DNA from 3 places in the Maridesulfovibrio salinus genome. Region 3 is predicted to be linked to each of the others. Evidence: predicted binding sites of a transcription regulator. Region 3 holds the regulator's gene; each other region holds the start of a gene.
What was found. Region 3 encodes sigma-54, which starts transcription at its own class of promoters, with help from an activator protein. Its sites were predicted from a motif close to CTGGCACGGNNNNTGCTT; they were not measured.
Positions count from the first base shown of each region.

Region 1: ACZ5PW_RS19525 (Spy/CpxP family protein refolding chaperone) is a predicted target of sigma-54. The motif match lies at 3,342-3,359, and genes of this name have one in related genera.
Region 2: nifA (nif-specific transcriptional activator NifA) is a predicted target of sigma-54. The motif match lies at 4,002-4,019, and genes of this name have one in related genera.

Region 1 is NZ_AP042461.1:4,272,220-4,282,559, forward strand. It holds gene ACZ5PW_RS19505 (radical SAM protein) at 1-661, shown strand, start outside; gene ACZ5PW_RS19510 (DUF2318 domain-containing protein) at 947-1,360, shown strand; gene ACZ5PW_RS19515 (ABC transporter permease) at 1,373-2,533, shown strand; gene ACZ5PW_RS19520 (ABC transporter ATP-binding protein) at 2,542-3,204, shown strand; gene ACZ5PW_RS19525 (Spy/CpxP family protein refolding chaperone) at 3,409-3,894, shown strand; gene ACZ5PW_RS19530 (Spy/CpxP family protein refolding chaperone) at 4,284-4,757, shown strand; gene ACZ5PW_RS19535 (DUF4405 domain-containing protein) at 4,910-5,761, shown strand; gene ACZ5PW_RS19540 (two-component system sensor histidine kinase NtrB) at 5,783-7,519, shown strand; gene ACZ5PW_RS19545 (sigma-54-dependent transcriptional regulator) at 7,524-8,942, shown strand; gene ACZ5PW_RS19550 (quaternary amine ABC transporter ATP-binding protein) at 9,633-10,340, shown strand, end outside.
Region 2 is NZ_AP042461.1:80,237-90,576, forward strand. It holds gene ACZ5PW_RS00345 (radical SAM protein) at 1-1,198, shown strand, start outside; gene ACZ5PW_RS00350 (hypothetical protein) at 1,409-2,266, shown strand; gene nifA (nif-specific transcriptional activator NifA) at 2,399-3,991, opposite strand; gene ACZ5PW_RS00360 (Crp/Fnr family transcriptional regulator) at 4,325-5,023, shown strand; gene ACZ5PW_RS00365 (hypothetical protein) at 5,055-5,318, opposite strand; gene ACZ5PW_RS00370 (DUF190 domain-containing protein) at 5,356-5,670, shown strand; gene ACZ5PW_RS00375 (DUF554 domain-containing protein) at 5,777-6,490, shown strand; gene ACZ5PW_RS00380 (hypothetical protein) at 6,567-7,028, opposite strand; gene ACZ5PW_RS00385 (hypothetical protein) at 7,050-7,253, opposite strand; gene ACZ5PW_RS00390 (FAD:protein FMN transferase) at 7,265-8,299, opposite strand; gene nqrF (NADH:ubiquinone reductase (Na(+)-transporting) subunit F) at 8,508-9,734, opposite strand; gene nqrE (NADH:ubiquinone reductase (Na(+)-transporting) subunit E) at 9,794-10,340, opposite strand, start outside.
Region 3 is NZ_AP042461.1:2,559,245-2,569,584, reverse strand. It holds gene ACZ5PW_RS11725 (manganese-dependent inorganic pyrophosphatase) at 1-367, opposite strand, end outside; gene ACZ5PW_RS11720 (PTS sugar transporter subunit IIC) at 445-1,122, opposite strand; gene ACZ5PW_RS11715 (PTS sugar transporter subunit IIB) at 1,157-1,621, opposite strand; gene ACZ5PW_RS11710 (PTS sugar transporter subunit IIA) at 1,624-2,052, opposite strand; gene rapZ (RNase adapter RapZ) at 2,093-2,977, opposite strand; gene ACZ5PW_RS11700 (PTS sugar transporter subunit IIA) at 3,163-3,609, opposite strand; gene hpf (ribosome hibernation-promoting factor, HPF/YfiA family) at 3,613-4,152, opposite strand; gene rpoN (RNA polymerase factor sigma-54) at 4,205-5,620, opposite strand; gene ACZ5PW_RS11685 (sensor histidine kinase) at 5,901-8,096, opposite strand; gene ACZ5PW_RS11680 (ABC transporter substrate-binding protein) at 8,093-9,235, opposite strand; gene ACZ5PW_RS11675 (ABC transporter ATP-binding protein) at 9,558-10,340, opposite strand, start outside.

The sequences.
Region 1 (10,340 bases), 1.7 Mb from region 3:
TCTTGAAGAGGAGGACTTCCTGCGAGCGGTAGAACTATGTGCCGCCAAGGGCGTCAACCATTTAAGGGTATATGTAATTGTGGGCTGGCCCGGAGAGACTGCTGATGATTACGCAGAACTTGGAGAGATGCTGCACAAGATGAACGAAGCCCGGACAAGAGGTCAGGGTAAGAAGAAAAAGCAGTTCATGCGCATAACTTTAGGTGCGAGCTGTCTGGTTCCCAAACCATGGACTCCCCTGCAATGGTCCTCTATGCCATCTGAAAATGAGCTCAAGCAGGTCCTTTCTACTGTTAAGAACCTGACAAAAAGATACAAAGGCATCACCTTTTCTGGAGACTCAGCATTCCAGGCCCGTCTTCAGGGTATTCTCGCCCGAGGAGATGAATCACTTGCCGAGTTCATCAGCATAGCGGCAGAACAGGGCGGATGGAAAAAAGCATTCAAATTCTATAAAGGCAAGCCTGAAGAGTTCATCGAACAGACTCTTGATAAAAACTCCCCTCTCCCTTGGGATTTCATTGATACCGGAGTCAAGAAAAGCTACCTCTGGCGCGAATGGCAACGATTTCAGGACGGTGTGAAAAGTCCTGTATGCCCTCCTGCAGGATGCGCTGACTGCAAAGTCTGCGGCATGCACCAGTGGCTTGAAGACAGATAGTTTTTTTTCGTCAGCACTTCCCCCCACCCGCGACAGAATGTGTTCCGTTTGCGATTTTTATTTACGGCACAGAATTCGGGCCGTCTGTACTCAGATCTGCCAGAATCAGTGGCTTCCATTTCAGATTTTGGCGCCAAGATGTGCAATCTCATGTGCAAAAAGATTGCACAAACTAAGATAAATCCCCTTATTCAATTCCGATCTGCATAGCTTAAAGGTTGAAATAACACTCATTGTACGTCATTTGCATACTGTTTTGGTATACAATTTTTCAAGGAGTGTTTTATGAAAAAAGTGATTCTTATACTGGCCTTTATACTTATCCCTACAGCAGCCTTATCGGTAATGAAAACTCAAAATGACAATCTGCTCATCCCCCTCGCCGAAGTTAATGACGGCAAAGCCCACTATTATTCAATTGACGTAGACGGTACCGAAGTTCGTTTCTTTGTACTGAAAAGTAAAGATGGTGTGATCAGGGCCGCATTTGATGCTTGTGATGTCTGCTACCGGTCCAAAAAAGGATACTCGCAAAATGGAGATTTTATGATCTGCAACAACTGTGGCATGCGCTTTCACTCCACGAGAATTAATGTTCTAAGCGGCGGCTGCAACCCGTCACCACTGGAAAGAGCGATAGATGGCGACAGTCTGATTATTTCCCAAGATGCTGTAAGAGCCGGAAAAAAATATTTCTAGTATGGTGTGCAAATGAATCTATTTACCATTCCTTTACGCAATTTAGGAAGACGTCCGCTGCGGACAATACTTCTTACTACGGTCTTTACAATAGGAGTGATGTCCGTGGTCTCAATACAGCAGCTCTCCGAGGTTGTCGGAAACAACCTTGAAGAAAAAATGAGCAAATTCGGTGCAAATATTCTTGTCACCCCAAAGACTGAGTCACTATCTGTCAGCTACGGGGGGCTGGACCTTGGAAATGTTGCTTACGGAGCTCACGAACTGAAAGGAGAGCCGGTTCTAGAAGCGATAAAGAATATCGAGTTGAAAGAACGACTCAGTGCTGTTGCACCCAAATTCGCTGCAATAAGCAAAATTAAAGGAACCCCTGTAGCAATCGTGGGGGTCAGTATGGCAGATGAACTCAATATCAAGACCCACTGGTATCCTGAGGGACAATTTCCCCAGAACAGCCAAGAAGTTTTGATCGGGCGCAGAGCGGCAGCCGAGCTTGGCATGGTCCCCGGAGACATGATTGAAATCGAGGGGAACACTTTGAAAGTAGCCGGGATTCTGGATGCCACGGGGACTGAAGACGACAATGTCGTTTTCATGGACATTGATGTCCTGCGTAACAGCGTGGGAAGACCCGGTGCGGTCCACTTCATTGAAGTTGCCGCACTTTGCGCCGGATGCCCCATTGATGAAATTGTCCAGCAGATTGTAAAGGCCGTGCCGGACACTGAAGTCAAGGCCTTGCAGCATGTAGTTAAACAACGAATGTCAGCAATCGGCTTTGTGAACCGTATGGCATGGTCGGTCAGTGGTGTAATCCTGCTGACAGCCTGTTTCATGATCAGTCTGTCCATCTTTTCGGCAGTAAACGAACGCAGAACCGAGATAGGATTGATGCGATCGCTGGGCTTTTCCACCGGATCTGTCTTTTCAATATTCTGCCTTGAAGCTCTATTCATAGGCACCATGGCGGGAATTGCCGGTTACACGGGCGGGTTCCTCGCCAGTGGTGAAATACTCAAGGCACTTGATCTCGGGGAAGCCAATATCAACTTCGACCCGGCTGCATTCGGTGTCACCTTTATCGCTGTTGCTGGACTGTCTGTTCTTTCCGCAATTGTCCCATCCCTGCGGGCCACCCGCGTTGACCCTTCAAGAACCCTGGTTTCATTGTGAGGTCCGTTATGCTCCAGACACAATCAATCACTCATTATTACGGTAACGAAGAAAATACAGTCACAGTACTTGAAGATGTTTCCATCGATATTCCCGAAAACAGCTTTACTGCTGTTGTCGGGAGATCCGGTTCCGGAAAATCAACACTCCTCAGCGTCCTGTCCAGCCTCTTAAAACCCAAGAAAGGGAAGGTTTTCTTCAAAGACGAAGACATTACCGAATTAAACAACACAAAAACCGACAGCCTGCGCAGTAATGAATTCTCCATAATCTTTCAGTCACACCACCTTCTCCCCTATCTGAATGCCCATGAGAACGTATTACTGCCTTTCCTCAATAAAGTCAGACCGGTAAGTGAGAAGATGAAAGAACACGGTCTGAAATGCCTTGAAAGGGTAGGGATAGGAGATCTTGCAAACCGGCTGCCCGGACAATTATCCGGCGGAGAACAGCAGCGGGTTGCGATTGCACGGGCACTGGTCAAGTCTCCATCGGTCCTGTTTGCTGATGAACCCTGCGGCAGTCTGGACAAAGCGACCGGGAATGAAGTCATGCAGATTCTCAAAGGATTGAATGACGATGGGCTCACCATTGTCATGGTAACTCACGACCCATTGCATGCAAAAATGGCCAGCTGCACTATCAGTCTGGAAGATGGCCGGATAATCTGAATATAAAGTTACGTAAGTGCATTATAAAGACCATACATGCACAACTTGTGCATGCTGGCGCAGTATGTTGCATTTCTTTTTTAACCAACCATTTCAGGATGTTTTGCAAAACCATTGATATCTATCGATTAATGAAAATGGCACAGCTGATGCTTATGTGAGAGGTAACAGAGCGATAGAGCAAACCCCCATAAGGAGATGCAAATGAAAAAGAAAATACTGATTCCGGTAATGGTCATTATGGTTGTCTCACTTGCAGGAACGGCTATGGCCCGAGGCGGGTATCATGGCGGTTCTCATAGAGAATATCACAACAATGGACAGGCAGGCCTCTTCGGACAGCTTACTCCTGAGAAACAGCAGGAAGTAATAGCCATCTTCCAGAAACACGACAAGCAGATCAGGTCTATCCAGAATCAGATGTGGGCTAAACGGACAGAGCTTCAGGCACTTGTTGAATCCGGCAAAGCTGAAAAAAAGGACATCACCTCACTTGTAAATGAGATGACAGAGCTTAAGGATAAACAATTCACCCTTCGCAATCAGGTATCCGACGAGATTGAGCAGGCCACAGGTATTGCCATGCCCGTGTTCGGCTGCGGCGGATTCGATATGGATAATGGCAGAATGGGTTTCGGCAGACACCATCGCGATGATCGTCGCGGCGGCTGCTGGGGCTTTAACTCCTAACCTTCTTCACATATATAGCATCATTCTCCCTGCGTAACAGAAAATACCCTGGAAAAAGCCGGAAGGTCTCGGAGACCTCCCGGCTTTTTCACGTTCTACCAACATTGGCATGCATTGGCATACATTGACTATGAGTGAACAACTTTCCCTATTTATTGTTTACCTCTCATTCCCCCTCCCCAAAAGAGCCTGTGCAGCTTCTTTGCACACTCCAGAGTGAGCAGTCCCTCTATGTGCAAAAACATGCGCAACATATTGCACAAGAGTCTTTAGGGCTGCCAGATTCAGCGACACAACACACTGAAATAGATGAACTTAAAAATATGGCACGCCAGATGCTATGTAAGAAATCGAGAGGGCAACAACTTTTAACAGCATCAGGAGATCATATGAATAAAAAAGCTCTGGTCCCGATGATTATCGTGCTGATTCTGGCAGTGGCTTCCGTTGCCATAGCACGAAACGGCTACCAACAATCCGGCTATCATGGCGGTAACTGGGAAGCCTACAATCAACTGACACCTGAAAAACAACAACAGGTGCAGACAATTCTAAAAAAATATGAAGACGTTTTTCAGTCTCTCAAAAGTCAGCAATGGGCCAAAAGGACAGAACTCAATGCTCTGGTAGAATCCGGCAAGGCCGACAAGGATACCATCCACGCTCTGGTTCAGGAACTCTCCCAAATCAGGGACAAGGTTTTCACAGAGCACAAAAAAATGGCTGACGAAATAGAAAAGGAAACCGGAATCACCTTTCCATCCATGGGACAGGGATTTGGTAAGGGCAACAGAGGTTGCGGTAATTACCGTCAGGGAGAATGTCCCGGTGGCGGAAGCAACTGCCCGGGCCTTGGATCCTGAGCCTTAACAAATAACGTTCATCTACACCTAATTACAGAAAACGGGAAAAAGGGGGGCTTAACCGGTCCCCCTTTTTTATTAATAACCCTTTCCCAGCGAGCACAATTCAGGGTATATAAAACGCATTACCATCATACCCCAAGGAGTTGACCATGTTCAGAAAAATCACTTCCCTAACCAGTTTTTTTTCCATAATAATGCTGACCCTGACCAGTATTGTTCTCTACTTCGTACCTCAGGGAAGGGTTGCCTACTGGGCAGACTGGACCTTTATGGGGTTAAGCAAAGAACAGTGGGGAGACATACACATCTGTACAGGTGTATTATTTATAACCTTTTCAATTCTTCACATCTGGCTGAACTGGAAGCCGATACTTGCGTATCTCAAAAAGAAATCCGGTGCTGCTAATTTCACATCTCCCGCATTTTTCATAAGCCTTATCATAACCCTGTTTGTCGCCTTCGGAACCATTGCCGGACTTCCTCCCATGCAGCAGGTTCTGGATTTCGCCACTTATCTCAAAGACAAAGGTGAACAGAAATACGGTGTCCCCCCTTATGGACATGCTGAACTGAGCCCGCTTGATATTTTTTGTAAACGGACCGGGCTTGACGTGGACAAGGCAGTTGCTTCGATTAAAAAAGCCGGACTGGAAATCGAATCGGGAAAGCAGTCCATAAAATCAATTGCGGCCAAAGCAGGAATCACACCTAAGGAACTGCATGAAATAATTCTCAAGGATCAACCGCAGACAATCGGCAGCAGACCAACCAAAGCAGAATCGGCAGAAAACGACCATCAATCCGGGATAAGTAACGGAGCCGGAATCGGCAGAATGTCACTTGAAAAATATTGCCTGAACAATAATCTGGACGTTAATACCGCGCTGGGCATACTCCGGAAAAAAGGAGCCGTGGTTGACAAGTCCACGACCATCCGTGAAATTGCGGCAACTCTTGGATTAAGCTCCCCCCGTGAAGTGGGCGCCCTGCTCAATCCATAATAAACTCTACCTTACGCATAAATGGAACTAAGTTCACAGAAATCACATAAACTGCCTCTTGCTCTTGCACTTCTGGCCCTGATATTACTCGGGGCCGGAAGTCTTTACCTTACCTGGCACAACCTTCGCCAGATGCACCAGACAGTGTTTGAGCATATGCTGCTTTCAGCCCGCTCAATTGCCAGAGGTCTTGATATTCAGCTTGTGGAAGGAGCGCGGCGCATGCGCAGGCCCGGAGGCAACAACGGGCACGACATGCACAACCGCCGCATGCCTGAAGGACTTGCCCCAGAAGCCCGGGAACTTTTCAGAGAAATGGTTTCACAGGGCGACCTTTTGTATATCGCCCTTTATGGTCCAGACCGGGAACCGCTTCTGGTGGTGAATCAGGACGGCCAGAAGTATACGCCGCCCAATGAGATGTTCAGAATGATCGAGACTGTCCGGGAATCCAGTACGCCGGTCATGATCGGAGGCAAAGCTGCTCTGCTGTACGGAACTATAGGGCAGCCCGCCCTGTTGAGGTTGTATGGGAATCCGAAGTTCCGCTTTTTACCGCCCCATGATCGCAGCACCTATCTCCTTTTAGGACTGAATGCGGAAAAGCACCTCCACCAGTTTAAACAATACCGCAGGGCTGCCTTATTACAAACCGGATATATTTTTCTGGCGGGTCTCGTCCTATGGCTTCTGGCCGTTGCCTACTTCCAGCGCAGGGAACAGGGTAAAAAACTGACCCGCCTTGAAAGCTTTCAGGCGAATCTGCTTGATAACATGCCGGACGGACTTCTGACCCTTACTACGGAAGGCAACATCCTCGCAGCCAACGGTTCGGCACATAACCTCCTTGGCAGTCCGCCGGAAAAAGCTCTGGTCGGCATGAACTGGAACGACTTTTCCTATGAATCCCTGCAGGAGTTCCGCAGGAACAATGTAACCTGGGAACATGCCCTTTTGAACGGCAAGAACCTCGAATTCATCTTTTTTCCCTATTTTGAAAGTCCCGAGGAAAAACGGACCATGATCATTATCCGTGACCGTACGGATATTGCGGGATTGGAGGAAGACCTTTACGAGGCCCGCAGACTGGCTTCCATAGGTTCACTTGCAGCCGGGGTTGCTCATGAAATCCGCAACCCTTTAAGCTCACTGCGCGGTTTTGCCCAGCTTTTTGCTGAAAAATTCAAGGATGAAGCTCCATACGGTACATACGCCGGTACCATGCTTGAAGAAGCCGACCGTTTGAACCGGGTTGTTACCGACCTGCTTTACCTTTCCAGACCTCACGAACTGGAACCGGAAATATTGAGCCTGAGCGAAATATGTAGATCAATGCATACCCTGATGGGATTCGACCTGGAACACAAAGGGACCTGGATATCTACCGACCTCCAGACTGACCAGGTTTATGCGGACCCGGACGGCATCAGACAGGTGCTTCTGAATCTGCTGGTCAACAGTCTTGACGCGGTTCCGGAAAGTGATGGAAAAATATCCATTTCCGCCGAGGAATCCGGACATGGAGTATGGATCAGTGTGTGTGACAACGGGCCCGGTATGCCGGACGATATCCGTGAACATGCGCTTGAGCCTTTCTTTACCGACAAACCCAAAGGGACCGGACTGGGACTGGCAATTGTCAACACAATCATGCGCGGACATAACGGACGGGTTAATATATCAAGTCAGGAAGAAGGCGACCCACTGGGCGGAACCTGTGTAAAGATCTACTTTCCCAATCCCCGCAACGAGGAATAAATATATGAACGACAACAGCAAAACCGTATTAATCGTTGATGACGAACCTTCCCTCAGGATGCTCATCAGGGCAGTCCTGGAAGGAGACGGGTGGACTGTCCATGAAGCCGATTCCGGAGAACGGGCTCTGGAACTCATTCCCGGTCTTGAACTGAATGCGGCACTGATCGACATGCGTATGCAAGGCATGGACGGCATGGCCCTTCTAAAAGAATTGAATGCCATTATTCCCGGTCTTCCGGTCATCATGCTTACTGCTTACGGCAATGTTAACTCCGCTGTTGTAGCGATGAAACACGGTGCATTCGACTACCTTACAAAACCGGCTGACAATGAAGAGCTCAAGGCTGTCCTTAACAAGGCTCTGGATTACTCCCGGCTGGTGGATGAGAATGAACGCCTCAAGTCAGCAGCCGGAAACTCAGAAGAAATGATCGGCAACAGTCGGGCTATGCTCAATGTAAAAGATCTCATTGAACAGGCGGGGCCATCAGAGGCGACCATTCTTGTACTGGGTGAATCAGGAACCGGTAAGGAACTTGTGGCGGAAGGGCTGCACAGAGCAAGCCTGCGGGCAGACAAGCCGCTGATTAAAGTAAACTGCGCAGCACTGCCGGCGAATCTTCTGGAAAGCGAACTTTTCGGCTATGTGAAAGGAGCTTTTACCGGGGCTAACGCCAACAAGCCCGGACGTTTTCAACTGGCCTCAGGCGGAACTCTTTTTCTGGACGAGATAGGAGAAATGGACCCTGTGCTTCAGGCGAAGATCCTGCGAGCCCTGCAGGAAAAAATCGTCGAACCGCTTGGAAGCGTTTCACCTGTTGAAACAGACGTGCGGATAATCGCCGCAACAAACCGAGATCTAAAAAAAGAAGTGGAAAAAGGAAACTTCCGGGAAGACCTCTACTACCGGTTGAGTGTGCTTGAAATACGCATCCCCCCTCTTCGGGAAAGGGTTGGAGACCTCCCGGCGCTGGTAGCCCACCTGCTGGAGAAACTGGGCCGTAAGAACAACAAAAAAGTCCGCTCGGTAAGTCCTTCATTTCTGGACGTCCTTAGCAGATACAACTGGCCCGGAAACGTGAGAGAACTTGAAAATGTACTTGAAAGAGCAATAATCCTAGGCAGAAGTGAGGTTCTCGGCCCGGAACTGCTACCACCTCAGGTACAAAACCCGGCACCGGCATCGGCAGTTGCCCCAACCGATCAGACAGTGGATCAGACTACCCCGGCAGGAGGTGAATATCAAACGCCCCCTCCCCCCAAAGCAGGCCCCGCATCACTAGATGATGCCGAAAGACAGGCCCTGATAGCTGCCTTGGAGGCAAACCAGCACCACCGTGAGCGCACCGCTGAATCGCTTGGGATCAGCCGCAGGACATTACAATACAAACTTAAAAAGTATGGCCTGACCAGGAGATAGTCTTTTTTAGCGTCTTGTCTCCATACACACCATTTTTACCACCAATCCGAAGCCCCGAATAAAAATTTATTCGGGGCTTTCCTTTTTCACTATAATTGAATTATAATAATATAAACTCAGCTCAAATAATCAGTTTCAAAAGCACTTGAAGGATCTATAGCCCATCAGCTTTTCCGGCTTTGTATTCATTCAATGCATTTCGTTTTGATCGGTGTAAAATTACACTGCTGAAAACGGGCTAAACCCTTTTGAATATGCTAGCATTCTCTCTAATTTGACATAGGCGTATATTTTATTTACTCTTAAATCTCTTGACCTGCAGTTCTAGCATCCCGATCGGGAGCTTGAAAAAGGTTCTTAACACAGAAGTAACAACTAGAGGTAATTCTTTTTTGCTTTGTATACAGAAGCACTGTAAATTCTGTATTACCTCAATGCAAAAACAGTATTTTTCTAAAACAACATTAAACACAACTGCAAAACTGCAAAATTGCATAAAAAAAATGCACCTAAGAAACAAATTCTACAAAGAAACGGCAGGACTCTCGGTACCTCCTCTCACCCCCAGTTCGGCTCCGGAAAAAATACCTGTTCCGAACACCCTCTCCCTCCCCCAATATATTTCCAATTAATTTAGACCATTCCATACAAACACAGAATTATAGTTTAGATTTTCTAAACGGAGAAATCATGGAAAAAATACGAGTTGAGAATCTCTACAAAATCTTCGGTTCCAACCCCAAGAAAATCATCCCGATGCTCGAAAAAGGAGCCAATAAGGATGAGGTCATGGAAAAGACCAGACATGGTGTCGGCGTCAACAACGCCTCCTTTTCCGTTGAGCAGGGTGAAATCGTAGTTGTCATGGGTCTTTCAGGAAGTGGTAAATCCACCCTGGTGCGCTGCATCAACAGACTTATCGAACCCACTGGCGGAAAAGTCTTCATCGACGGTGAAGACATTACCAGCCTCAACAGAGAACAGCTTCGACAGGTCAGACTAACCAAACTGGGGATGGTGTTTCAGAACTTCGCACTCTATCCACACCGCACAGTGCTCAAGAACACCGAATACGGACTTGAAATCGGCAATGTGGACCCAGAAGAGAGAAAGCAGAAAGCCATGGAGGCCCTTGAACTGGTCGGTCTCGCAGGCTGGGAAGACTCATACCCCTCACAGCTTTCCGGCGGTATGCAGCAGCGAGTCGGACTCGCCCGCGCCCTTGCCCTTGACCCGGACATCCTGCTCATGGACGAGGCATTCAGTGCGCTTGACCCGCTCATCCGCCGCGATATGCAGGACGAGCTCATCAACCTGCAGGAACGCATGCACAAGACTATCGTATTCATCAGTCACGACCTTGATGAAGCCCTCAAGCTCGGCGACCGCATCGTTCTC
Region 2 (10,340 bases), 1.9 Mb from region 3:
CGTAGCTCCCAAATGCAACATCCAGTGCAACTACTGCAACCGCAAGTATGACTGCGTGAACGAATCACGCCCCGGCGTAACCAGTGGAATCCTTAAACCTTTTCAGGCAGCGGAGTACATGGACACGGTACTTGAAAAAGAACCGAGAATCACAGTTGCAGGCATTGCAGGCCCAGGAGATCCTTTCGCAAATCCGGAAGAAGTTCTGGAAACCATGCGGCTTTTGAATGAAAAGCACCCTCACCTGCTATTTTGTCTGTCTTCGAACGGTATGGGGATTCTTCCATACCTTGATGATATAGCCGAACTTGGCGTTTCGCATGTAACAATCACCATTAGCGCTGTAGACCCGGCAATCGGCGCCAAAATTTACTCATGGGTTAAAGACGGCAAAGTCGTATATCACGGAGAGAAAGGGGCAAAAGTGCTTCTGGACCGCCAGCTTGCAGCGATAAAAGGGCTCAAGGAACGCGGGATTGTGGTCAAGGTGAACACTATAGTCATCCCCGGCATCAATGAGGACCACGTGCACGAAGTGGCTAAGGTTGTTGCTGAACTCGGGGCGGATATTCAGAACATGATTCCCCTTAAACCCACAGAGGATACACCTTTCGCTGAAATTACCGAACCGGGGCACGAGACTATCGGACCGCTTCGTAAGGAAGCTGGGAAAGTCATCGAACAGATGACTCACTGCAAGCGCTGTCGGGCAGATGCTGTCGGCCTTCTGGGGGATGATAAATCAGCATCCCTCTGCGGCACTTTAAAATCCTGTTCCGAGCTGAAACCCATAGATATCGAAAAGCCCAGACCCTATGTGGCAGTGGCTTCACGTGAAGGTATGCTTATCAATCAGCACCTTGGCGAGGCTAGAGAATTCCATATCTGGGGTGAAGCCGAGGAAGGCGGTTTTAAACTGATTGAAAAACGTAAAGCACCGACAGCCGGTTGCGGTCCCAGAAGATGGAATGATCTTGCCGAAGCCCTGATCGACTGCCGGGCTGTACTTGCCGCTGCTATAGGCGAGACTCCGTCACTAATGCTTGAGGAAAACGGTATCGCCCCCCATGTTGTGAGTGGATTCATAGAAGGTGCGCTTGAAACAATTTATAATGGCGGCAATATGGAAGTTCACAAAGGGAGAAGAGGCAGCATAGCAGATGCATGCTGCAGCGGAACCGGAAACAAATGCGGCTGATCTGCTGCTCGATTGAAAATATCCCTCAAGCATACATAAAATACGTTAGAAACGACTTCGTTTCCATACACTGCGAAGCCCCCGCCAAGTTGCTCTGGCGGGGGCTTCAACTTTGGTAATGCAGAAATACAGCTTTATTTATGGCTCGGAAAATGTGGAAAAAAACATCAAAAGCAGGTACGGTTTGTATAAATTTTACGGAGATAAAGAATGAAAAAAAGCATCAGGATCTTACTACTTTTTGCGGCATTTTTGACTTGTTTAACTTCATTCTCAGATGCGGCGGATATCGGGGAAGGACTGCAATGCCCTCCCGGCTGGACGGAAAAAACAGGTAATAATGACTCTAAAATTGTCAAAAGATGTATTTCTCCTGCACGAGATGCTTTTGTAGAACTCTATGAATATCCGCGAATGGGAATTACACTTGCCCAATTACTGGATGGCTGGACCACCAAAATGAAAAACAAAGGCATGCCTTTTCAGACACGTCTTTCAGAAACCCAGACTCATGTTTCCGGCAGCCCTGCCCTGAAGCGTTCTTTCACAGGATCAACCGGATCAGGAACAAATTTCAGTTCCACAGTGACGGCTTCAAGTTTCAGGGATAAAAAATATATACTCCTCGGCATGCACCTGAAAGGTCATCAAAAAACAAAGCAGCAGGTCCGGCATGCCATGTCTACATGGAGATTCCCCGGCCTCAAGGCACAGCCGGAAACAAAAAATGCGGATAGTGGGAATTTCAAGAATCTGGGAAGCTGCTGGGCATGGGGCCTTTGGAAGGACTCCTCGGCAAACTCGGTTGTAATTCTGCCTGACGGAAGAATCATATTTAACGGGCATGAAGTGAAAAGATGGAGAACACAGTCAAAAGACTCTATCGTTGTGGAACTTCCTTCCAATCAGGGCGGCGGTACAGCAGTCTGGAGTCACCCGCAAGGGAGAAATGATGCCATAATTAAAACGGTTCTTCTCAATGAACAGCCTGACATCAAGCCGATTCTGAACCGTGCCGCATGGAAATATGAATACAAGGGAGAATGGTTTAAAGCCTGCCAGAAATAAAAAACAGACCCCGGAGTCAAATATTCAGGCAACTTATATTATCCTATAAACGTAAAAAATCCCCGCCCGATGCGGGGATTTTTTATCAGTCGCAACCCCGATGGCTGCGACTTAAGCCAGTCAGGAAATTTATTATTCTTTCTTCATTCGTCGAAGTCTGGCCCGCCCTTCAGCTATCATTGATTCAAGACCATATCGTTTAACCCTGTATCCCATCTGCCGCGCGGAAAGCCCCAGAGTCTCGGCAGCCTTATACTGAATCCAGCCGCTGCGTTCCAGTGCTGCGACAACTTCATTGCGCTCCACTTCCTGCAACGATGTACAATGCGGAGGTTCATCTATGGATTTGGCAGTTGCTTCCGGTGTTCCTGCCGGGCTGGAACCGGCCTGCCCCGGAGCAAGGTAGGATTTCAAAAACTCAAGAGTGATATACTCCGAATCGGACATGATAACCAGACGCTCAATGAGGTTCTGCATTTCTCTGACATTGCCGGGCCAGTCATAAAGCATCAGCGCATCCAGCGCGGCCGGAGTAAAGTACATCTTACGCCCGTAATCTTCAGACATTTTCTGCAGAAAATGATTCAGCAGACCGGTTATATCCTCCTTTCGGTCACGTAGAGGCGGCACGGTAATCGGGAAAATGTTCAAGCGATAAAACAAATCCAGCCTGAACTCGTTACGCTCAACCAGCACTCCAAGATCCCGGTTGGTTGCGGCAAGGATCCTGACATCAATATTACGGGTTCGGTTGGACCCCAGACGCTCCAGTTCCTTTTCCTGCAACACACGCAGAAGCTTGGACTGCAGGTTCATGGGAAATTCACCGATCTCATCGAGAAATATTGTTCCTCCGTCAGCCTCTTCGAAGCGTCCCTGCCGGGTTCCACTTGCCCCGGTAAAGGCTCCTTTTTCATAACCGAACAGCTCAGATTCAAGAAGGTTCTCAGGTATGGAAGCGCAGTTAACCTTAATAAAAGGATGTCCGCTGCGGTCGGAAAGCTCGTGGATAATGCGCGCAATCAGCGTCTTACCTACCCCAGACTCTCCAAGTAAAAGTACGGTGGCCTTTGTGGGCGCAACTTTTTCAAGCTGTCTCTGCACCTCCACCATGGCTGAACTCTGGCCGACTATGTACAGACCTTTGCTTTTCTTGGATATCTGATACTTGAGCGAGGTGTTTTCTCTTTTAAGTACAGCTTCCCGCTCCATTATCTTTTCGTTAAGACTTATGAACTGTCCGATCAGCGTTGCAACAATTTTCAAAAAATCAATATCTTCTTCAGCAGCGACATCATCGCCAAAAATACGGTCCACATTCAGCACGCCAATGGGCTGCCCGTGAAGAATAATGGGGACCCCTATAAAAGAAGTAAGACCGCGCTGAATTTTGCGCGACCCTGTTTTATCAAGAAACAACGGTTCCTTGCTTATGTCGGGCACATAATAAGGCTCTCCGGTCTGAAAAATACGTCCGGTCACACCTTCATCCAGCCGATAGACTCCGCGCTGTTTTTCTTCAATTGAAAGGCCGTATGAGGCATTAATGGAAAGCTGTCCTGTTTCCGGGTCGTAAAGGGTTACAGTGGCCCTTTTCATGCTCAGATTCTCGGACAGAATACTCAGAACACCATCAAGGGCCGACTCCAGATCCAGCGCCTGCTCAATGGCCTGACAAATGGCCAATAACGCGGAAAGCTTTAATCCATGCAACGAGGGGTACATATTTGTAGCTAAGCAAAGGGGATGCCACATCTCCAACACAAAACTAAGCCATACTTTTTAGGGAGTTATACAAAAGAGCCTTTTTTATCTTTTCACACTAATGTAAAAAACACCCCGTCAATCTACATTAATGCAAAAGTAAATATTACAAATAAATAATTTTACACCATTTCTTCAGAAAGCCTACCTACGTTTCAGGAAACCGGGTGTGTAGCAAATATAAACAAGTACGAGCGCGTTTTCATAACTGCAATCCTGAGAATCTGATCGACAGGGTATGCAACCGAAGTTATTCATGCATCAACAGATACAAATATAAAGCAGGATGCTTCAATGGACAGATACACACTGAACACAGAAGAGATTATCGAAATATTCAAGACTGATATAAACTTAAACAAGGCTGAATTATCGGCCCTCAAGTCACTCGCGGGCAAAGCGCGCAGGCTTCTTTTCAACAAAGGTGATTATATTTTCAAGTCAGGTGAAGATTCGAATTATTTTTATCTGGTGGAGAACGGAAAAGTTATTCTCTCAAAAGAAGCGGCTTCAGGCAGATCATTTACTTATATTGTAGCTACTGGCGGAATGACTCTGAACGGCATTACCTGTTTCAAATCCAGCCCCAGATTATTCTCCGCCCGGGTCGTTGAGGATGCGGCCATAATTTCTATCCCCTGTTCTGAATTCAGGGAGTGGGTCCGGGATAATCCGGACGTAGCGATTGGAATACTTGGAACAATGGGAGATCTTCTGGACGGAGCATACACGAGAATACTTGATCTTATAGATGAGAGTGTCGAAACCCGTATTATGAATGTACTGCATATGCTTTCATCCAGAATAGGCCCCGCACTTCCATTAACCAACAATGATCTGGCGGAAATGGTAGGAACCTCCCGGGAAACAGCCGCCCGGGTCATATCCCGCCTTCAATCAGCGGAAATAATTTCTAAATCCCGGGGCAATATAACCATTCTGGACAAAGAAAGACTTGACGATATTTCATCATGTCCTTTTTTTATAATCTGATTTTTAAGCCTTAAGTGACGCACGTCATTGTTCAAAATACTGCTTCCATAATATTCAAATCCCATCCGTGATATTTAATTGCTGAGAAAGCAGCACTTGCGCCGTTGATGCGAGAAAACGCTGTAACCAACGAATCTCCAACTACGCTTCGTTCCGGTATTTTCTTGTGTCCGGCATCCGTAATTTTCTTAAAACATCTTGGAATTTTGACTTTGCCATCAAACGAGGAGGACTTGGAAAATATTACTGAGTCTTGTGTGGCCTTCCGCCCTTTTCCAACTGCTTCGATCAGCAATCAAACATCTTCAACCAGCAATTTTAAAGGATAATTTATGATGGATGGATACATAATCACTTTCTTTACTCAACAGAACCGTGAACATGATGGAGTTCCCATGGCTGATTGGATAATTGAAGAGGCACGCAAGGCTGGAGTCCGAGGAGCGACCCTTTTCACAGGAGAAGAAGGCTTCGGCCATGACGGACGCTTTCATTCCGGAAATTACTTTGATCTTGAGACTCCGCCCCAACTGGTCACAATGGCTCTAACAACTGATGAATGCGATGAATTACTGAGCCGCATCAAATCTGAAAAACTCTCTATTTTCTATTCCAGATCAAAAGCTGAATTCGGTTTCACATTTTAGATTACAACTTTGCGGAGCAAGTCAGCCCTGCCGCTTTCGCAAAGCATTCAGAGCCTTACTTCAGAACTCAAGCTACAGATAACAAATCAGAAGAACAGGATTTAACATGACAGGACCATATATTAACGGCGCGGCACTGCTTGTAGGCAGTATAGCCGGAGCTCTTCTCGGCCCGAAGCTCAACTCGAACATCCGCACACGCATGCCAATGGTTTTCGGATGCGCTTCCATGGGCCTCGGCGTGGCAATGATCGTAAAGGTAAAACTGCTGGCCCCGGTTATGCTGGCACTTGTCGCAGGATCTCTCATGGGTGAGATTATCCAGTTGGAATCAATAATCCAGCGTGCTGCAACCAGCGCCAGAACAGTTATTGATAAACTGACCAGACCTTCCGGAAACATGGGACAGGAAGAATTTCTTGATAAATTTGTAGCCTTACTGGTCCTTTTCTGCCTGAGCGGAACAGGAATATACGGAGCCTTGACTGAAGGTATGACCGGTGACCCTACTCTGCTCATTGTTAAAGCTATTCTGGATCTTTTTACCGCCCCGATATTTTCTTCAGCCATGGGATTTACAGTAGCAATTCTGGCAATACCCCAACTTGCGGTGCAAACCGCCTTGTTTCTGGCGGCTTCCCTGATTCTGCCCTTAACCACCCCGGACATGCTTGCCGACTTCTCTGCCTGCGGAGGTCTCATAATGCTAGCGACTGGCTTCCGCATCTGCGGTATCAAACAGTTCCCGGTCGCCAACATGATACCGGCCCTGATTCTGGTCATGCCGCTGTCCCATTTATGGACCTTATACCTGACATGATTCTCCAGCATTTAAAACAAAATCCCGCCACTCTCAAAAGAGAGTGGCGGGCTACTTTCAACTCGTAAAACCGTGACTACATCGTCTCAATCTTCAAGGCACTTTTGGCGAGCTTGATCTTTTCACGATTTTCCATATCAAGCAGACCCTGAAAAGCCTCGCTCACATCATCAGGAATGTCATTCTGGAGCATGGCTTCGTAGGTTTCCAGTAAGCACTTATCCAGATCAACGGCTACCTTAATGGCCTGCTGGGCTGTCATTTCAGGCCCCAGAGCAGCATCGAAAAACGGACTCAGATCACACTCCTGGTGCACATACATAAACCATGTGCTCAGGATGCGCTCGGACAGGCGGGACTCGTAATCTTCAATAATTGAGAGCAGGTTTTCATGGTGTCTGCTCATATAATCCAAAAGAATTTTCACCCTTTCTTTTTCCACCGTATCCGACAGATCTTTATAAAAAGACACCAATCGCTTGTGAAATGCCTTGGTCTGGTCGATCACATCTTTGGCGGTCTGGATTGAGGTCGTCATATCAATTCTCCTGTAAGCCTGCTAAAGCGGCTTCAGTGATGAGTTGTTTTTATCGACAAGCTTTTTATCGAAATCATATTTGCCGCATCTGCACCCTGAACCGTCTCCCGCCTGAATCGATCCCTGGCAGGACCCCCTGATGCAGTTACGTTTGAAAATAACTCCAATGGCCAGAGCCAGAAAGACTAGACCAAAAACAATGGCGGTCATCATTAAAGTTTCCATGAGAAATCTCCTCAGTTCAAAGTTTCGTGTTGAGGGAAATCACCTATAACTGTCTGGACAAACCCATCCGCGGTTTTCACAATGAAATAAGCAGACAAGTCATTTCTTTCTGCTAACTCAATCCCTTTTTCAGGCCCCAGAACCATCAATCCGGTGGCTAAGGCATCAGCCATAGTACAGGATTTTTCCACTACACTGACTGAAACAAGGTTATGGGTAATGGGATGCCCGGTTACAGGATTGATTATATGAGAGTAACGCTTTCCGTTTTCTTCAAAGTAGTTGCGGTAATCTCCGGAAGTAGCCATGGACCTGCCATTCAAACTAATCACAGCCTGAACAGCGCGTCCGCCTGTAACAGGTTTTTCCACAGCAATCCGCCAATCTTGGTTGCCCGGCTTAGTCCCCAGAGTCCGCACTTCACCGCCGATCTCAACCATGAAAGCTGGAATCCCCTGATTTTGCAGCCAGCCGGAAACAGCATCGACACAATAACCCTTGGCAATAGCAGCAAGATCGATCGTGATAGACGGTTTGAGCTTTCTCAAAGCAGGTGGATCAATGCGGACTTCAACAAAATCGGCACCGACCATGGACCGGGCTTCTTTTATCTGCATGGCGGATGGAACTTTATCGGGTCTTTTATCAGGGCCGAAGCCCCACAGGTTGACCAAAGGGGCCACAGTTATGTCGAACCCGTTACCGGTCAAAAGGCTGATAGTTTTGGCGGTCTGCACCACCTCTGCCAGTTCTCCTGAAACCGGAAACCATTTGCTTTCCTTATAGGCATTGAAGCGGGAAAGTTCGGAATCAGGATTGAACAGAGACATGACCAGATTCACATCAGCCACCACCTGCTCAACTCCGAGGCGCAGTTCATCGGCATCGAGACTGCCCGGAACCCCGTAAGCCGCAATGGAATACGTTGTACCGATTGCCCTGCCCTGAAGCCGCACTGGGTCGGGTTCGCTACCGCATCCGGGCAGCATGAACAGCACCGCCAGTAAAACGGCAGTTCTGGCCATTAATCCACAAACCTTAGTCATCCACAACACCTTCCTGAATTAGCTTCAACACGGCTGATTGATAATCGCCAAACAAACCAACTGGAGCTACAGAATCCCCGGTTGTATTGCTTGCCGGGAGCAACCAGATATTTATAAAAGACGAGCCGCATTAAACTCCAAGTGACGGAGATCCCGGACCGGAGAGACGTATTATCCGGCCCGGATGATCTCCTATGAGAATGGCTGATTAGCCACCAAAGTCATCATACATTATATTTTCTTTTTCCACACCCTGATCCATAAGCATTTTTTCCACTGCGGCAGCCATCATCGGCGGTCCGCACATGTAAAACTCGCAATCTTCAGGAGCGGGATGATCTTTAATGTAGTTCTCGTAAAGCACCTGGTGGATGAATCCGGTATAACCGGTCCAGTTATCCTCAGGCAGGGGGTCGGACAACGCAACATGCCATGTGAAGTTCGGGCATTCCTCTGCCAGTTTGTCGAACTCTTCCACATAGAACATTTCGCGCAGACTTCTGGCACCGTACCAGTAACTGATCTTGCGTGTTGATGCGAGACGCTTCAACTGGTCGAAGATATGTGAACGCATGGGGGCCATACCCGCGCCACCGCCGATAAAGATCATCTCGGCCTCGGTATCACGGGCGAAGAATTCTCCGTAAGGTCCTGAAATGGTGACCTTGTCACCGGGTTTGAGACTGTAGATGAATGAGGACATCTGTCCGGGGGGGGCATCCGGCGCAAACGGAGGAGGCGGGCAGACACGCACATTAAGCATGATCAGGCCTTTCTCTTCCGGATAGTTGGCCATGGAATAAGCCCTGACGATTGGCTCCTTGACCACTGAGGTGTAACGCCAGAGATCGAACTTGTCCCAGTCTTCACGGAATCTGTCACCCACTTCAAAATCCTTGTAATGGACGGTGTGGGCGGGAGCCTCGATCTGTATGTAGCCACCGGCGCGAAAATCGACATTCTCACCTTCCGGCAGCTCAAGGGTCAGTTCCTTGATAAAGGTTGCACGGGGAATATTGGATTTAACCGTGCACTCCCATTTCTTGATGTCGAAAATTTCAGCCGGGACCTCAATTTTCATATCCTGTTTAACACTGACCTGACAGGCCAGACGAGTGCCCTCGCGGGCTTCCAGTTTGCTGATGAATGAAGTCTCTGTCGGCAGGATTTCTCCTCCGCCCTCATGGACTTTGCATTTGCACTGGCCGCAGGAGCCGCCACCGCCGCAGGCGGAAGGAACATAGATTTCCTTTTCAGCCAGAGCACCCAGCAGTTTGCTGCCCGGTCTGACCTCGATGGTCTTTTCCGGATCACCGTTGATCTCAATGTTCACCTCTCCGCTCGGGACAAGTTTGGCCCGGGCCAGAAGGATGAACACACACAGCGCGAGTACCACGCCGGTAAACATCACAACACCGAGTATTATTTCAACCATGGTTCTTCCCCACAGTTTAACGGTTTTAGTCAGGGACGCATAAAAGCGTCCGGGGCTTCCTACATCTGGATGCCGGAGAAGGACAGGAATCCAAAGGACATGAGCCCTACCACAATAAATGTGATTCCAAGTCCTTCCAATCCTTCAGGCACATCGGAATACTTCATTTTCTCCCGAATACCGGCCAATAGGACTATGGCAAGCGCCCAGCCGACCCCGGAGCCGAAACCGAAAGTGACCGACTCCACAAAGTTGTAATCACGTTCAACCATGAACAGGGAAGCACCCAGAATTGCGCAGTTAACTGTGATCAATGGCAGGAATATACCCAGCGCGTTGTACAGGGACGGCACATATTTATCGAGAGCCATTTCCAGAATCTGGACAATAGCCGCGATGACACCGATATATGAAATCAGTCCCACAAAGGTCAGGTCGGTATTACCGAATCCGGCCCAGGCGAGAGCTCCTTCACGCAGGAAGTAATTGTAGAGCAGATTGTTCACCGGCACGGTGATAGTCATAACAACGACTACGGCCACGCCGAGGCCCATAGAAGTGGCAACCCTTTTGGACACCGCAAGATAGGTGCACATGCCCAGAAAG
Region 3 (10,340 bases):
TTGCGTTGATAACAGTACCGGTGCAGCCTACAGGCCATACCCACATTTCGAGGGGGTTGGGAGTAGTAACGTCACCGAGTTTGTGGTGGTCTACAACAGCTACGACTTCACCCTTGTCGAGGTTGTCCATGCTCTGAGCGATGTCGGAGTGGTCAACGAGGATTACTTTCTGATCGGTAGCGTCAGTCATAACTTCGGGAGCAGCGCAACCGAATTTTTCCAGAACAAAAGCGGTTTCAGGAGCGATTTCGCCCTGAGCAACAGCTTTGGTTTCTTCTTTAACTTTGGACCACAGGTCAGCAATTGCAATTGCGGATGCGATGGTATCGGTATCGGGGTTTTTGTGTCCTACTGCGATAATAGCCATAATAAATTTCCTCCTAAGAAATATGGTAGCTTAAACGAGCTTGTGTCTTCTATCACAATCTTTTTTCTCTGCCAAGTCTACATGATCCCGGCAAGGATTATAAAGCCGAATAAAACCACTCCGAAGACAAAAGCGGCGTAAGCTTTACGCAATCTCAAGGCTAAAAGCCCTCCGAGGCTTGCTGCAATCCATAAAAAAGACCACTTCATATCCACACCGGCGACCAACGGTCCCCATTTGTGAAAAAATATACGAAGTATGTAATGAAGGATTAAGGTACTTGTCCAGAAAAAAAGCCAAGAAGTCACAAAAGTTCTTAAAATTGATTGCAGAACCAACTTTCCGGGCACGTTTTCTCCCGTTTTTCCGCGCCTCGCCCAGTTGATCAGTTTGTTATGTCCTCGGTTGTGCCAGCGTCTTAGGGAATATTCCAACCAGGAACCGATTCGGGCAAGCGGAAGGCAAGCAATTATGATCACCATTGCCTGACGGGCCTCGGTGAAAGCAAATGATGTGCTGAGAGCAAGAGCGGCAAAAGTCGGAGCCAGAATATGTGGCGGGATATAGGTCCCCGCGGGGATGTTGTCGAGCCAGAACAGCTCAAAGAAGACGGCTATCTTAAGGCTTGAAGCAACATCGCCTGTAACAGCCCCCCAAAGAGCTCCTACAACCAGCGGACGTTCAAGCAGACCAGGATTTACAGTGAAACGGAAAAGTGAAAACAGCGCAAAAAAAAACCTATCACCGCTACCCACATAGGGAACGGCAAAGCCAGTCCTTGCAGAAAACTCATGCGAACCTCACCTGTACCGGATCATTTGGGACACACCTGAAGTCCAGTTCAATCCCTTTACCCTTAAAGTACATGAGACAGGACTCGTCATCTGAACTCAAAGCAACACTGGGTGAAATCTGTTTTTTTCCCGGACCATAGTGAATATTCCCGATATTCACGGAACTGAACTCGAAACCTGAGTCCAAAGCCCTGCGCACATCCTCACAGGATGCAAATAGCACTATCACGCTACAGTTGTTTGAATCCGAGACAGACAGAAGCCTGCTTTGGAGCTCTTCCACACGGGAAAAAGTACAGGTAACCGACTGAGGAATGGCCAGCGACATAATCTGCTGCTGTAGATCGTCCCCGGCTACGGAATCGTTCGCCACGATGATATGCTTCGCGTGGGTGTACGGCAACCAGGTTTCAATTATCTGCCCGTGAACAAGTCTGTTATCAATTCGCACCCACTGCATGTCTACCCCTTCGAAGTTCGTTTTCGCAGCATTTCTCCTGCAATTACAATCCCCTTGGCCCCGGCTTTGCTGACTTCTTCCGCCATCTTCTGCAAAGACTCATTCCGCTTCTGCAATGCCTTCAGCAACATGGGCAGACTCACCCCGGTCACTACTTCAATGTCATCCCCCTGCAGAAGAGAGAGGCTCAGGTTGGTGGGAGTACCACCGAACATATCAGTGAGGATCAAAACACCAACTCCATTGGAAACCTTTGAAATTGTTTCTTTTAAATAGTCCATGGCTGCGTCAATACCCTGTGAGACATCAACGCTTACGGAACTTATGAAGTCCTGCGGCCCGACAATGAGTTCTGCCGCCTCTACTAGCGACTTTCCAAAGTTACCGTGGGTAACCAGAACAATTCCGATTTTACTGGATTCAGCGCCCATCTATATTCCCGATTCAGAACATGCCTACCGGCAGTGCCCCTTATTTCAAATGTATATGCTTATGTTCAAGTGAAACAGAATAACCACTATCTTTAAGAGTTGCAAATATCCTCTCAGCGGTAGCCACGGAACGATGCCTGCCGCCGGTACATCCAACGGCAATGGTCAGCCTGTATCTTCCTTCCGCCTCGTAAAGAGGAAGAACATATTGAAGGAAATCGAGATATTTCTCAATAAAAACCGAACCGGGTTCTGTACCGAGTACATAATCGGATATAACCTTGTCCTGACCGGACAAAGGACGCAGTTCAGGTATAAAATAAGGATTGGGCAGAAATCTGAGGTCCATGACCATGTCAGCGGCCGTGGGAACATCATGCTTAAAGCCGAAAGACATTACGTGAACTCTGAGTCCGGAAGACTTTTCACTAAGCTCAGCCCATTTTTCCTGAATCCTGCGCCGGAGATCATGGATGGAATAAGTGGTTGTATCAATAACCAGATCAGCCTGCTGGCGGACCGTATCAAGTGCTTCCTTTTCCTTTTCAAGAGCCTGCTCAAGACCGAAATCTCTGGACTCAAGGGGGTGCAGACGACGAGTTGTAGCGTACCTGCGCACCAGTTCCGGCAGACGCGCTTCGAGAAAAAGAATGCTTGGACAAAAGCCTCTTTTGGTCAGCTCTTCACGCGTGGCTTCCCAGTCACTGCTAAATTCCAACTGACGCAGATCCATCCCGAGAACCAATCCCCGATACATATTGTCACGGGTGCAGAAAAGGTCCACAAGGCGCGGGAGCATTCCCGCGGGAAGCCCGTCAACACAGAAAAAACGTAAATCTTCAAAAACCTTGAGAACAGTTGATTTACCGGCTCCTGAAAGACCGGTCACAACTATGACCGGAAATGAATCGACATCGCACTTCACGTCCTGCTCCTTTCGCGTCTACTTCCGGCATGCGGAGAAAAAGACTTTTATCCGCTTAAAAAATCCCCGCGCCGCATTTTTAACATGAAAACCCCGGCCGACATGACAACAGTAACATAAACAAAATTAGCAATGACCAGAGTTCATTGCTAATTCATAAGACTTTATTTTTTCAAGGAAAAAATCTAAATCCCGAGAAGCCTGTGCAGCTCCTCTTCATCCCCGGTTTCAATAAAGGCCTGCCTGTAGGCAGAATCCTTCAACTGACGGGAGATCTGGGCCAGAATCTTTAGATGGGCTCCGGCCCCTTTTTCAGGAGCCAGAACCATAAAGAATATCCTACACGGTTGCAGATCAAGGGACTCGAAATCAATACCTTCGCCGGATCTTCCGACGACCACGACTATTTTCTCAAGTCCTTCAAGTTTGCCATGGGGGATGGCTATGCCATCCCCTATACCGGTTGTTCCAAGTTTTTCTCGATCATTAAGGACCTTTAAAGCCTTTTCTGCATCCACTTCAATACCTGCGGCATTGAGAGTGGAAACCATTTCCTTCAGAACTCCGCTCTTGTCAGAGCTTTCCAATTCGTAGATTACAAGGTCCTTTGCCAGATTATCACTTATATTCATCAGTTAGTATCCCGGGTCAATCAAACCGAAGTCGCCGTTATTGCGACGGTAAATTACGTTTATAGCTTCATTGTCCGCATTGCGGAATACGAGGAATTCATGGTCCATGGTCTGGAGCTGTTCTGCAGCTTCATCAATACTCATGGGCTTGGGAACAAAAGAATCGGATTCGACAATCACGGGTTCCCTGTATACTTCCTCTTCAGCATAGCTGATTACATCCATGCGGGCGGAAGAGACTTCCTTGCGTCTATGACTCCGCATCTTTTCACGAGCGCGGCGAAGCTGGGCTTCGAGCTTGTCCAGAACCATGTCCACAGTGGAGTACATGTCTTCTGATACTTCATAAGCACTGATGTGCAGATGATCGGAGGTTAAGATAACCTCAGCCACATGCCTGAACTTGTCCACCGAGAGGTTAACCTGCATTTCGGTGTTTTCAGGGTTGGTAACATACTTAACTAGCTTGGAGAAACGGCTGTTTGCATATTCCTTCAGATGTTCGGATGCGTCGAAGTTCTTAAAAGTGAATGCTACGTTCATAGAGCCTCCTTCGTAATAGGTGAATATGCTTTTTTTCTCCGGACCTGCCTGGCTAGAAAACCTTTTTCCTTTTAGAGGAGGAAGGTATCCCCATTGCAGTCCTGTACTTGGCTACAGTTCTTCTCGCGATGTTGACCTCAAGACTGGCCTTGAGCATTTCGGCGATCTTCTCATCGCTGAGCGGTTTCTTGGTATCCTCCTCACCGACCAGCTTTTTGATCATCGCCTTGACCGACTCCGAGCCAACCTGAGACCCGTCATCAAGTCCGAGAGCACTGTTAAAGAAAAATTTTAATTCAAAGATCCCGTGCGGTGTAGACACATACTTGTTTGTGGTGATTCTGCTCACCGTGGATTCATGCATTTCAATGTCTTCCGCCACTTCTTTCAGGATAAGGGGCTTAAGCTTGGTGACACCATGGGCGAAAAACTCTCTCTGAAAGCGTACAATGGATTCAAGAACCTTATATAATGTACGCTGCCTCTGATAGAGGCTTTTCATCAGCCATTGTGCCGAGCGCATCTTGTCCTGAAAATATTCCTTGTCTTCCCCCTTGGTCGAAGCCAGAGTTTCAACATAAAAAGCGTTCATCTGCAGTTTGGGCAACCCGTCTTCGTTCAGAACAATAACAAAATCACCGTCATATTCATAAACATAAGCATCCGGACTGATATAGAAAGAGTCTCCGCCTGAAAAACTTGCTCCGGGCAATGGATCAAGAGTTGTCATCAAATCAAGATAACTCTTTAAATCCTCCATACTGAGTTTGAATTTTCTTGCCAGAGGCTTGTATCGCCTTTTCTCAAGATCATCCAGATGATCACGTACCAGTGAAACAAGAATGGGGTCATCATCAAGCTTAAGTGCTTCAAGCTGCAGCATCAAACATTCCTGAGGAGTTCTTGCCGCCACCCCAACCGGGTCAAACTTCTGGATTTTATCCAGAACCTTTTCCACTTCTTCGATTTCAGCGTAGCATGTTTCAGCCACTTCTTCCAACTCAATCCTTAAAAAACCACCGGAGCTCAGATTTCCGATGATACACTCTCCAATCTCAACCTCTTTTTCAGAAAGATCTGAGAGACAAAGCTGCCAGTGCAGATGCCCTTCAAGCGAAGTGGACTTGGTGAGTCTCGCCTCAAAGGACATTCCATCCTCAAGAGATTCGCTTTCACGCGAGGCAGACTGTTTGGAAGTGCTGGAAAATTCACCTAAATAATTTTCCCATTCAGCGTCCTTGGAGATCTGGACCTCTTCCGCAGTTGCGGTTCCGGCGTCAGAGTCCGGTGAATCCGTTCTTTCCTGAGGGTCCATTTCCTCAAGTATAGGATTCTCCATAAGCTCCTGATGTACGGAATCTACAAGTTCCAGCCTGGAAAGCTGCAACAACTTGATAGCCTGCTGCAACTGGGGAGTCATTACCAGTTGCTGAGTAAGCTTTAATTGTTGTCTAAGTTCCAACCCCATAAAAGTCTGCCACCTTCGTAATCATAAATATATTCAAACAGGATTACATTCAAAATCAGATTAAAAAATACAACCGGAAAAATTATCTTCAAATTTCTTCCGAGCTTGATTCAACTATGCCACACTACTCTGCAGCTTGCAACAGCTAACCTCTGATTTGATTGAAATAACAAGATTTTTTAGCCATTAACATTGCTTATGAAAAAAGTGTACCAATGTTCTGATCAAGTGTAAATCCGCAATGCGTATATTAATGAAAACTTAAGCCGGAGAGGTAATATCAGGCGTTGAATTCCAGTGATTCTTTTTTTAGGGGAAGGAGTATCACAAAACGAGCTCCACCGTCTGGTGCTGGCTCAACGCTGAAGCTGCCGCCGTGATTCTGGGTGATTATGAAATATGAAACTGAAAGCCCCAGTCCGGTCCCTATACCGGAAGGCTTGGTGGTAAAAAAAGGTTCAAAGATTCTTCTGCGTATTTCAGGCTTTATTCCCGGACCATTATCCTCTACTTCAATAAGAGCATTGTCCCCCCTCCTTCTAGTTCGTACACGAAGTTCCGGATGTGCACCTGAATGCCCATGCTCTCTTATTGCCTGGGCTGAATTTTTGAAAAGGTTGAAAAGAACCTGCTCTATTTCTGTTCTTGAGCACACGACACCGGGTAGCCCTTTATCATAATCGCGCACAATTCTGATATGAAGGAAGTCGTATTTCTTTTTAAGATCGTAATCTTTGGCTGCCAGGCTCAACGATGCTTCAAGAAGATCAGTAAGATTCACCTCTTCAATCTTATCCTTACCTGGCCTGCTGAAATCAAGCATATTAGAGACAATACCCGCGGCTCTGGCTCCGGACTCCTTTATACCTTTAACAATACTTCCTATTTTACGTAATTCATAATAACTGCGGAGGCTCTCCATAGAACACCCCGCCTTTTCACAGGCAACATGATTGGCTTTAATGTCCGGCAGAAACTTTCTTTCAAGGTTTTGAGCTCCCTGCAATATCCCACCGATAGGATTGTTGATCTCATGAGCCATCCCCGCTGCGAGACCGCCTACCGAAATCATTTTCTCAGTCTGGACCATGGTTTCTTCCATACGGACACGCGCTGTCACGTTGTCAATCCTTACAACAACGCCTTTACTCTCAGAGCCTATCAACGGGAAAACAGTAATATCATAAATATCTTTACCCCCTCCAGGAAACCTTCGCCGTTCCATTGTATGGGGAATTTTCTCCCTAACAGCTCGTTCAACACCCTGAGCAATCTCACTCTGGCCGGAAAAGAACTGCACAACTCCGACCGGACGGATCTCTGTAGACTCAAGATTGAAGATTGACATGGCCTTTTCGTTGCACTGTCTTACCATAAGATCGTCGTCCACCCAGATAAGAGCGGAAGGCATGGAATCAATCACGCTCTGGAAAAAAGTCTTGGAAACGAGCAGGTCGTATTCGCGCTCCCTTACTTTCCGGGACATAACATCAAAGACCTTTCCGAACTCATCAAGCTCCATAAACTCAACATGTTCCGAGTCTTCTGTCGGATAATCCCCCTTGGCGACAGATGACAATTTTTTTATGTAGCTTGAAAGAGGAAGAATCACATTCGCCCTGAATTCTTTTTTCAAGGCAATAAGCAGAACCAGAAAAATAATAAGAATCAGAAAGGTAACCAGAATACCAAGAGCAATCACAGGTCTGAAAAAAAAGGTCGCTGAGCTTGCGACAACCAGTTTCCAGCCTGTACCGGGAATCTGAGACATAACACCGAAGAAAAAACCGTCACCGGTAGTGTAGAATCTGGCTTTACCTGTTTCTCCTTCTTCAGAAAGAATCGCAAGCCCGCCCAGATTGGCCTGAGTACGGACCAATTCCATGTCAGGGTGCACAATCAGATTTCCATAAGCGTCGGTAAGCATGATGACTCTATCCGGAGATAGAAAACCATGAATGAAACTCTGCAGGGCATCAAGACTCAACTCTGCAACAAGCCTCCCTCCTCCTTCGACTGAAATACTGATATACACAACCAGCTTTCCGGACTGGGGGGAGATTATAGGAGAAGTCAAAACATATCCCTTCCGTTGAGGGTCATTAATTCTGATCGGGAAATCCACCCCCTTTATACCCTCGGGAGCCACCGCAATAATGTTCTCATTTCTATCCAGCAGCATTAACCTCTCAAAACGTCTGTGCTTTTCGTGCAGCATATTGAAATACAGATTTCTCTCAATATTAACACCTCCGCTGGCCAATGCTATTGATTGCAGCACGTCCTCCGCACCATCCATGTAAAAAACCACGTTCTTTACCAGTGACCGCGAGAGCTGAACCATCTCCCGCTCCTGTACAGTCACCTGGTTAAGCCCCAGAATGCTGACAATAACCACTGTCATCAGCATTCCGGGAACCAAAATCCACTGAATAAGCTTTTTCTGGAATATCTGTGCAAGAGAGACTTTTCTCATTTCCCTTCCCGGGCAACGCTCACAAAATTTCCGCCCTTTACAATAACGATATGTCCATCCCTGTTTACATCTCCGAATCCGTCAATCTCATAAGGCCCGACCAGAGATTCCGAAAAAGAAATCCCTGGCAGAACATTTTCCAGATTATCAGTACTGCCTCCATTTAAGCGGACCGCATGAGCAAAAAGCTGGACGGCTTCATAGGCAAAAACAGCAGCAAAATTTGGAGCCCATCCGAAACGCTCCTTAAACTCCTTTTTAAATTTATCATAACCCGGATTAGGGGTATCCTCTGCAAAGTGAACCGCAAAATAGATTCCTTCAACACTTTTTCCGCCGGTCTGAACCAGCTCCTTTGTGTATCCCCACATGCTGCTGAAGATAGTCCATTCAGCACCATTAAGTCTCGAATACCTAGCGAAGGAAGCAAGGTCTCTGGCTGCAATTACAGCAACTACCGCATCAGGTTTAAACTCATTAATTCTGTTTACTAAATCCGGCCAGTCAACTGCACTTTTTCCGGGATTGTAACCGACTTCCCCGACAAGCTCTCCCCCTTCTTCCTCAAACCCAGTAATAAAACTGTTTTTGTAAGGCTCTGTAAAAGGACGATTGGATTCATCCCACACCACGGCGAGTCTCTTCTTTCCCATGTCCTTTACTGAATACTCGGCAAGAGATTCTGAAAGATCACCAAGCGTTGCTATCACTCTAAAGAATTTGTCTTTGCGCCCCTTCAAAAGAGTGGTCGATGTCGTTGGCGAAATATAAACAACATCATTCTTGTCACTCTCTTTAAGTGCAGCCATGCTCTGAACACTGGTCATATGTCCGATTATAACCTCAGCACCGGACTTGATCAGTTCGCGGTCTGCTTTAACAGCTCCTTCCGGGGTATTTCCATCGTCGCGCACTATCAGTTGCAGTTTTCGTCCATCAATACCCCCGGCGGAATTTATCTCCTCAACAGCAAAAAGAGCCCCATTCCGTCCCTGTACACCAAGATCAGAATATTTACCCTCAAGAGTCCCGGAAAAACCAACTTGAATGGGAGAATCCGAACAAGCTGACAAAGCAAAAGAGAAAAAGCCAAGAAGCAGAATTACAAGGACTATATTATGACTGGCGACTTTGGACATAAGAATATCTCCGGTAATAGATTTCTTTCCACCACCAGAATACACACAAAATGCAGATAAGACCAATTAATATTAACTAACAGAGAGCCTTGAGCTGAAACATGATTGGCTGGTTAATTGATATATTACGGTAGACCGGTAAAGACTCAAAAGATGAAGGGATATTTTAAGGAAAAGGCAACAATCATCAGGCGGTAAATTAGGAGCAATAAGCCAAGTGTGTAAAGAACACTGGAACGAAGAGTATAATACAAGTGAAGTCCCTTTCTAAGAAACCGATTGTACATATTTTAAAACAAAGAGACCTCACTTGAACATGAATCTAAAATAAATGTATGGACCGGGCGGGAATGGAGGCCTTAACATTTGCCCCCTTCTCCAATTCTCCCCTTGCAATCAGTTTTCTCGGAACCAGAGCGTTGATGGAGAAGTGCGCATACTCAAGCGTCACACGGGCATGGAAACCTCCCAGCGTGATACTGCTTACAGCAGCCTCGAAAGAATTATCGTCAGATAAATCTTCAACCTCACTCCCCACCAGAACTTCCTCAGGCCTGAAAGCAAGACTGCACGCCTCCCCTTGAGGTGTTTCAGTACAGTTGAGTTTCAGGTCTCCTAGCTTTACACATCCATTCTCCGGATTGCAGGCAAATATATTTGTCATTCCAACAAAATCCGCAACGAACTGCGAACCGGGGCTGTTGAAAATATCTCTTATGGCACCTTTCCTGATGATTTTGCCTTCTTTAATTATTGCTCCGTTTTGAGCAAGATAAAGAGCTTCATCAAAATCATGGGTAACCATTACAAAAGTGATTCCTGTTTCCCTGTGCAGGGATTTCAACAGGTCCTGCACTTCCTGCCGGAAAGCCGGGTCAAGAGCGGAAAGAGGTTCATCAAGGAGCAGAACCGAAGGCTCAACCAGTAACGCTCTCGCAATTGAGGCCCTCTGCCTTTCCCCGCCTGATAAATGCTTAGGAGTCCTACCCAGCAGATGACTGATATTAAGCATTTCCGACAGTTCAAACGCCCTTCTCTCGGCGTCATATCTGGAGATATTTCTATATTTCGCGCCAAAGGTGATGTTATCCTTAACGGATAGATG